2 regions of the uncultured Comamonas sp. genome follow, and region 1 is predicted to be linked to the other one. Evidence: riboswitches for the same ligand, from Rfam matches in the RefSeq annotation. Region 1 holds a riboswitch; the other holds the start of a gene.
The links. A riboswitch is a leader RNA that binds a small molecule or an ion and turns the genes downstream of it on or off. The one in region 1 is predicted to bind cobalamin.

Region 1 (4,087 bases):
GTCATGCCTGTGCCTTGCTCAGAAACGCAGATGGGCCATCAGCTCAAAGCTGCGGCCATTGCCCATCAGCCATTGCGAGCCGTAGGACGATGCAGCATAGCGCTTGTTGGTCAGGTTGCGGCCAACGAGGTTCAAGCTGGTGCTGCGGTTCAGGTTCCAGCCCAGTACCGCATCGGCCACGGTGTAGGCGGACAGCTGCGCGGTATTGGCATTGCTGGTGTAGCGGCTGGCAACATAGCGCAGACCCAGCGATGCCCGCCAATCGCCCGTCTGGTAGTGCGCCCAGGCATTGGCCGTGTAGCGCGGCACATTGGCGGGCTGGTTGCCGGCGCGGTCAATGGCGGTGGCGCCTTCGCGCAGCTCGTCAAACTCAGCATCCACATAGGCCAGGTTGCCCTCAAAGCGCCAGGACTGGGTCGCCCGCCAGCTACCTGCCAGCTCGATACCCTTGGACGACTGCTTGCCGCCCTGGATCGACAGCGCTGGGCGGTCCGGATCGCGGGTGATGATGTCCTTCTTGCGGATGTCGAAGACCGCCAGGGTCCACTCGCCCTGGTCATTGGGCAGTTGCTGCTTGATGCCTACCTCCACCTGGCGGCCCTTGCTCAGGGTGAAGCCGGTTTGCGACTGGCTCAGCGACAGCAGGCTGGTAACCGGGTCATGGCCGGTGCTGACCTGGGCATAGACGCTGGTGTTCTGGTCCAGCTTGTGGGTCAGTCCCAGGCGCCAGGAGGTGCCGCCCAAGGTCTTGTCAAAACGGGCCGGGCTGAGCAGGTCCATGCGGTCAAAGTCATACAGGTCGCGGCGCACGCCGGCCATCAGCAGCCACTGCGCGCCCAGCCTCCAGGCGTCTTCGAGGTAGAAGGCGTTCTGGCGGATGCGCGAGGTCATGCGCGCCTTGTAGGGGTCCGGGCTGTTCCAGTAGCCACTGGTGCCACCGGTCAGCGGCACATCGGACTCGCCGGTATATGGGGAGTTGTTGAGGGCGGTGAACTTGGCCTGCGACACGTCCCAGCCCATCGCAATCTCGTGCTGGCCGGGCTTGAATACGGCGCCCAGGCGGTTGCCGCTTTGCTCCAGATCGTGGCCGATCTCCAGGTAATCGTAGCGGTGGACCGTGCGGGTGCCGGCATCGTAGTCGTAGCCTTCGATGTTCTTCCAGTGGCGGTCGGCCTTCATGTGGTAGGTCTCGTTGCGCAGCACCAGCGCGTCGCTCACGTTCCACTCGGCCTTGAGCTTGTAGCGCTGGTCCTTGTAGTGGATGTCGCTGTCGAGAACGTTGAAATTGCGGTCGCGCAGTGCCGCCACCGGCTTGCCATCAACGACGGGGGTACCAAAGTAGCGCTCGGGCCGCTGGTCGCTGACATCGGCCGTCAGATCCAGGCGCAGGTCACTGTTGGCCTGCCAGCGGATGGCGCTCATCAGCTTCTTGCTGTCGCTGTTGCCCAGCTGGCGCTCGCCGTCCGTGCGATCACCGTAGACATCCAGGCGGTAGCTCAGGCTGTCGCTCAGTGCGCCGGTGGTGCCCAGGCCCGCACGCGCCGTGCCATGGGAGCCAGCGCCCAGCAAGACTTCGGACGAGGTGGTGCGGCTGGGCTCCTTGCGCACCGCATTCACGGTGGCGCCCATCGTGCCGCTGCCGTACATCAGCGATGCCGGACCGCGCAGCACATCAAAGCGCTCATAGCCCCAGCTGGAATTGGGATAGGCCACGGTGCCTGCGGCCACGCCCAAGGCCAGACCGTCTTCGGCCACGCCCACCGAGTTGACGCCATTAAAGCCCCGGCTGGAAAACGACAGTCCGCCGTTGCCAGGGGTGCCGGTCGTGCTCAGGCCCACGCTGCGGCCCACGGCGTCCACCACCTCGTAGTCGGCGCGCTCCTGGATCTGCACAGCCGATACCGAGCTGACGCTGGCCGGCAGGTCCTGCAGCGGAATGGCCAGCTTGCTGGCCGAGGTGGAAGGCAGCTGGAGCGCATGGGGCTCGCTGCGCTTGTCGGTCACCACCACTTCGGACAGCGATGTCTCTTGCGCATGGGCCACCGCCATGCCCAGGGCAGGCAAACACAGGACACAGGAGTGACCCACCAGACGCAACGAGGAAGAGAGCCGTCCGGCTGCCAGGAGCCGGTTTTTCGGAAAAGGAACTGCAGTCATTTCAACAAAAGGCGAAAACTGCCTGATGTGAGGGCCGCACTGCACGCGGTCACCCCAGGGACGGGGCCGCATGCCGAACCGCCGTCCACACCCCGCAGACAGTTGAGAGAGCGCTGTCCGGACAGAGAGGTCCGGAACACGCTACGACTACGAACAGGCCGGTCTCCGGGCTTACAGGCGGTACGGCGCAGGCGCCGACCCGGTAACCGGTCTTCCCAGGGCGGGCGTGTCTCATGGCCTTGCAGGCATGGACACACTCTCGACCCCAGTGACTGGGCCCGCGTGGGAGCGGGCCGCATCGGCTACTTTTCCTGTCTACCGTTGCGGGGGCAGCCAAGGCTTGGGGGAGCTTCCTCCCGACCTTGTTCCCGTTTCACTTGTGCATGACAAGCACCTGTAGATAGGCTTTTTTCAAAGCGCAGCCAGTGTACCAGCCGCGAGCCATTGGTGCGCCGTTCGACGGCAGGCTGTGTCAGCCCGGCGATACAGCGCTGGCTGGGGGGCGTGATCGGCTCTGCGGCAGGCGCGACGCGTAGCCGATGAAGTCGGTGCTGCTCAACTGGCCCAGCAGCCATTGCCGAAAGCTGGTCTGGATCGGCCGCTCCCCCCCGCCCCGGCGCGTGTAGAGGTGGAATTTGGGCGTTCTATCCATCGGCAGTTGGCGCAGCAGCTCCGGGCCAAAGGGCGCGAGCAGCTTGCCGCTGTGGATGTAGCTGAGCGCATCCACATAGGACAGCAGCCCCACCCCCTGCCCGCTGAGGACGGCCTGCAGCATCGCATCGTGTGTGTGCAGCAGCATCGGGCTGGCATGCTTGTCGCCCGGATCCAGGCCCAGCATGGCATAGATGTCCTGCCACAAGGTGTTGTGGCTGAGCGGCGAGATGAGCCGGTGGTGCGGCAGGTCCTGCGCGGTCTCCACCGGTTGCTCGGCCAGCAGCTGGGGTGCGGCAACGATGACCTTGAGGTCTTCGAGCAGCGGGGTTTCATCGAGGTGGTCCACACCGCCATAGCCCCAGACGATCGCAGCATCCAGATCACTGCTGTCAAACGAAGGCAGCTCCACGCCAATGGAGATGCGCAGATCCAGTGCCGGGTAATCCTTGGTGAACGACGGCAGCGAGCGGATCAGGTACTGGGTCGCAAAGTAGGGGCTGACCTGGATATGGAACTGTGCGTCGTTGTGGTGGGCGCGCACCGCCTCCATCCCCTGGCTCAGCGCATCCAGCCCCTGCTCCACATAGTGGTACAGCGTCTGCGCCTCCTCACTGGCGAGCAGGCCACGGGTGCCGCGCTCGAACAGCTGCATGTCCAGGGCACTCTCCAGCTGCTTGAGCTGCTGGCTGGCGGCCTGCGGGGTCAGGCACAGTTCGTCGGCTGCCTTGCGGATGGAACCATGGCGGAAGACGGACTCGAACACGCGCAGCGGCTGCAGGGGCGGTAGCTTGTATTTCATGGAGGGGCGCCGGGCACGGAGGACGAAGGCCCGGGCTGCCGATGATTATAGGTGGCGGTCAGCAAGCACCAAGCCATCGCAGCGCCTGTTCGAACGCGACCAGTCCTCGCAGTAAGGCCCCTACTCCGCACACGTCCGGTGCTATCTGGATCGGCACCCACTGCCGTCAAGGTGGCGCATCTTGCATGTTGCCAACGGCCTTTTGGCGCTAAGCTTGTTCGGTACCAGACCTGCGTCTGGTCATCATTGTTTCCAGGGGGCATTCGCATGGCACGCAAGCTGACCTTTTCCTTGAACATGGGCTGGCGCACGCTGCTGACAGACTTTGGCATCAGGCCCGAGCATGTGCTGTGCAAAGCGGCGCTGCCGGAAGACCTGTTTTCCCACGCAGAACGCGGTCTGGACACAGAAGCGTATTTCCGCTTCTGGCGCGCTCTGGAGCAGGAAGCGGGAGATCCGCTGTTTCCGCTGCACCTG
Region 2 (4,087 bases), on a different contig from region 1:
TCCGCCAGGTTGTTGATCCGGGCGATCAGGTTCACATCCTTGGCCACCTCGGTCTGCGCCGACAGGTTGAACAAGGTGTAGCCGCCCAGCACATTGGTGTTGGCGGCATTGTCAAAGCGCTTGGCGCTGGTCTGCAGGTCGGCGGCCCAGGTCCAACCTGCGGCACGCGTCTCGGCGCCCAGGGTGGCATAGCGCTTGGCGCGGCGCGCCAGCAGCTTGTCGTTTTCGGTGTCGCGCGGGTTCTGGAAATCAACCGAACCATGCAGGTTGAAGGCGCCCAGCTTGGTGGTGCCCGCCAGGGTGATGCCCTCCAGGCGTGCCTTGCCCACATTGGCATAGCAGCCGAATGGGCTGTCGCAGCTGCCGGGTGACGAGAAGTTGATCAGGTCGGTCACCCGGTTGCGGTAGGCCGTGGCCGAGAAGCTGTGCGCACCTTGCGCCCAGCGCAGGCCCAGCTCGGCATTGCGGCTTTTCTCGGGCTGCAGTGAGGCATCGCCATATTCGCTGAAGCGCTGGTAGAGCGTGGGCACACGGAAGGCGGTGCCCACCGTTGCCGTGGCGCGCCAGTGGGTTGCAAACGCATAGCCGTAGGCGGCGCTGCCGGTGGTCTTGCCGCCAAACTCGCTGTCGTCATCCCGGCGCAGGTTCAGTTGCACCGTGTGCGGGCCGGTGTTCAGGCCATAGCCTAGCGCCAGCGCATTCTGGTGGCGATCCCGGTCAATGCCGCCATTGGTCAATGCGTCGTCACGCCGCTCCAGCGCTGCCGTCAAGGTGTGCACACCCAGGCGCCATTCGTTCTGGAACAGGTAGTTCTGCAGGCGGGTGTCCGTCTGGTAGGGCGAGGGCCGGGTTTCGTAATAGTCGCGCGACTGGCTGAACTGCAGCTTGGTGCTGTATTGCGCGGTCCACTGCGCCTGCCAGTTCAGGCCCAGCGCATACATTTTGTTGAGGCTGCGGTCATCATCCACCGGACTGATGTCATAGCCCGAGTTCACATCGCTGGCCAGCAAGGTAGCCTCCAGCCGGTGCTGGCGGTTGAGCTGGTAGCCCAGACGGCCGCTGACCGCATTGCTGCGGTAGTCGTCCTTGTCCGGGTTGGCGGTGGCGACCGTACGCGCATTGAAGCCATCGGTCTGCGAGCGGTTGAGGCCCAGCGCGTAATCCCATCCGCCCGCGCCGCCGGAGATACCCGCCTCTGCAGTGAACATGCCCCGGCTGCCCACCCCCAGGCCGGCATAAGGCTGGGCGGGGCCGTCGCCCTTCTTCGTGAAGATCTGCACCACACCGCCCATGGCGTCCGAGCCGTAGACGGCAGCCGCCGGGCCGCGCAGCACTTCGATGCGGTCGATCAGCGCCAGCGGAATCGATTGCCAGGAGGCGCCGCCAGTCGATTGCGAATCCATGCGCACGCCGTCAACGTAGACGGCGGTGAAGCGCGAATCGGCGCCGCGCAGAAACACGCTGGTGGTCGTGCCGGGCCCGCCGTTGCGCGTGATCTGGATACCCGGCACCCGCGCCAGCACATCGGCGACACTGCCCGGGCCCTGGCGCTCGATGGTTGGCGCATCGATGATGGACATATCGGCCACCAGATCGGACAGCGGTTGTTCGATGCGGTTGGCAGTCACCACCATCTCCTGCAGGTTCTTACCCGCTGTTTCCTGGCCGGAGGGCAGCTGCTGCGCCTGCGCGGACAGCGCCACGCAAGGCAGCGCTGCGCTCGCCGCCCAAGCGATGGTGGAGCGGGAGGGGAACAACCGGGAACGGGGCGTGCAGACGGGACGCGCGCAGCGGCGTGTCGTGAAAGGCGAGAAAAACATGGACTGAGCTGGCGATGAACCACCCCGCGCCAGCCTCCCCGCCGGCAATGGGGAACACGGAAGCTGTGGCAGCACCTGGGCCACGCACCTCCACTATGTTGGCCGGTATCCGGGCTGGCGATGACACAGCACACGCCTTCCCAAACACTTGTTCAAGGTATTCAGTGGCATAGTGGTGGCTGTGGATGGCGCAAAAGCCAACCATCGCTTACCGTTGCGGGGGCAGCGCAGGTTGCGCAACGCTTGTAGGGCACAAGCAGCGCTCCTGCTTCCCGTTGAACTGCCCCCATGTGAACCACTGGGGCGAGCACCAACGGGTACAATTTTAGCGTTAAACCCATTGCGCACTTAAGAAGACTGTCTCTCTATGGCCACTACGCCTTCTATGGATCTGATGCTTGAGCGGGTGGAAGCACTGCTGAGCCGTCATGAGGCTTTGCAACGCGCCCACGCCCAACTGCAAGAGCAGGTCACCACCCTTACCCAGGAGCGCGACTCCCTCCAATCGCGCCTGACTGCGGCCCGCGCCCGCGTGGACGCACTGATCGAACGCCTGCCCAAGACCTTTGACCAGGACGAATGATGAAACAGCTGGAAGTACACATCATGCAGCAAAGCTATATGCTGGGCTGCCCCGAAGGCCAGGAGGCACGCTTGCTGGCCGCCGTCAAGCATGTGGATGAGGCCATGAGCGGCATCCGCGACGCGGGCAAGATCCGTGGCCGCGAGCGCATTGCCGTGCTGGCGGCGCTCAATGTGGCCTTTGATCTGCTCGACCTGCAAGTGCAAAACAGCCAGTTGAGCCAGACGGCCGATGCATTGCAAGCGCAGGCCGCCGCCCAATCGGCTGCAATGGCCGAGGCCCAGAGCCAGCCCGCCGCCGCTGCGCAGGCCAGCCTCGACTGGGACGAGCCCCGTCTGCAATCGGTGCTGCAACGGCTCGATGCGGCACTGGCTCCCGCCCCCTCCCCGGGTGCCGAAACGCTGGCCGCCAGCGCCTGACAGCAGCGTGTTAGCAGCCGCTAACACCAAATACTGGCGCCATGCAATGCATTGGCTAAAAATACCGTTCCATGCGTTCTACGAGCTGTGTAGGACGCTATCTTTTTTGACCAATCTCAGCACATTGAATTGCGATTTTGGGGGGTGCAGCAGGTGCGAGCGATTACAATGGAAGCGTTCGCAGCCCTGCTGGACTTTATAGTTCCTTGAACCAATGCTCTACGAGCACGGGCTTGGTACATTACCTATTGAGCGTGATCGTCTCGCGTCAGATGAACCCAACGATAGGTTGCCCTCGCCCACCTGAACCCCCGGTTCAGGATGACGGTCCAGTGGATCCGCTGCGAACACCTGATTTTTTCGGGCAGGCTGCCCAACCTGTCTTCTCCTCTCCGCGACAGCGGGGTTTCAGGCCACCTGTTTCAGGTGGCCTTTTTACTGCGCACCATGGCTGATCCTCTCGTTCTGCTGCCGCTGTCGCTGCCGGGATTGATCGGCGGCTTTCTGGCAGGCCTGCTGGGCATCGGCGGCGGCATGGTGCTGGTGCCCTTCATCACCTATATCCTGGGCACCCAGGGCGTGGCGCCTGAGCTGGCGATCAAGATGGCGATCGCCACGTCGATGGCGACCATCGTGTTCACATCGATGTCCAGCGTCCGCGCCCACCACCAGCATGGTGCCGTGCGCTGGGATCTCGTCAAACGCCTGGCCCCGGGCATCGTGCTGGGCGGCCTGTTGGCCAGCCTGGGCATTTTTGCGGTGCTCAAGGGCAGCTACCTGGGCTTGTTCTTCGGCCTGTTCATTGGCTACTCGGCACTGCGCATGTTCCGCAAGCCCAACAGCCAAGGGACGCGCCCGATGCCGGGCACCGCCGGGCAGCTGGCGGCCGGCGGCGTGATTGGCTGCCTCTCGGGCCTCGTCGGGGCCGGCGGTGCTTTCATCAGCGTGCCCTTCATGACCTGGTGCAGCGTGCCGATGCACAACGCGGTGGCAACCAGCTCGGCACTGGGCTTTCCGATCGCCGTCACCAATGTCGCCGGCTTCATGGTGGCCGGCCTGCACCTGCAGGGCCTGCCACCGCATTCGCTGGGCTACATCTGGCTGCCGGGCCTGGCCGCCATCGCCACCTGCAGCGTGCTGACCGCACCGCTGGGTGCCCGCGCCGCGCACCGCCTGCCGGTGGCACAGCTCAAGAAGATCTTTGGTGGCATCCTGCTGTGCCTGGCGCTGTACATGCTCTACAAGAGTCTGGCAGCGTGGCAGGT

Region 2: another riboswitch for cobalamin. It lies ahead of ACHWUQ_RS14585 (TonB-dependent receptor domain-containing protein); the one in region 1 lies ahead of ACHWUQ_RS06490 (TonB-dependent receptor).

Annotation. Positions count from the first base shown of each region.
Region 1 is NZ_CAXYJV010000013.1:5,981-10,067, forward strand. Features, by position in the region: gene ACHWUQ_RS06485 (ABC transporter substrate-binding protein) at 1-5, opposite strand, end outside; gene ACHWUQ_RS06490 (TonB-dependent receptor) at 19-2,064, opposite strand; cobalamin riboswitch at 2,296-2,570, opposite strand; gene ACHWUQ_RS06495 (LysR substrate-binding domain-containing protein) at 2,630-3,610, opposite strand; gene ACHWUQ_RS06500 (AraC family transcriptional regulator ligand-binding domain-containing protein) at 3,878-4,087, shown strand, end outside.
Region 2 is NZ_CAXYJV010000038.1:209,483-213,569, forward strand. Features, by position in the region: gene ACHWUQ_RS14585 (TonB-dependent receptor domain-containing protein) at 1-1,820, opposite strand, end outside; cobalamin riboswitch at 1,903-2,150, opposite strand; gene ACHWUQ_RS14590 (hypothetical protein) at 2,188-2,403, shown strand; gene ACHWUQ_RS14595 (cell division protein ZapA) at 2,403-2,822, shown strand; gene ACHWUQ_RS14600 (sulfite exporter TauE/SafE family protein) at 3,270-4,087, shown strand, end outside.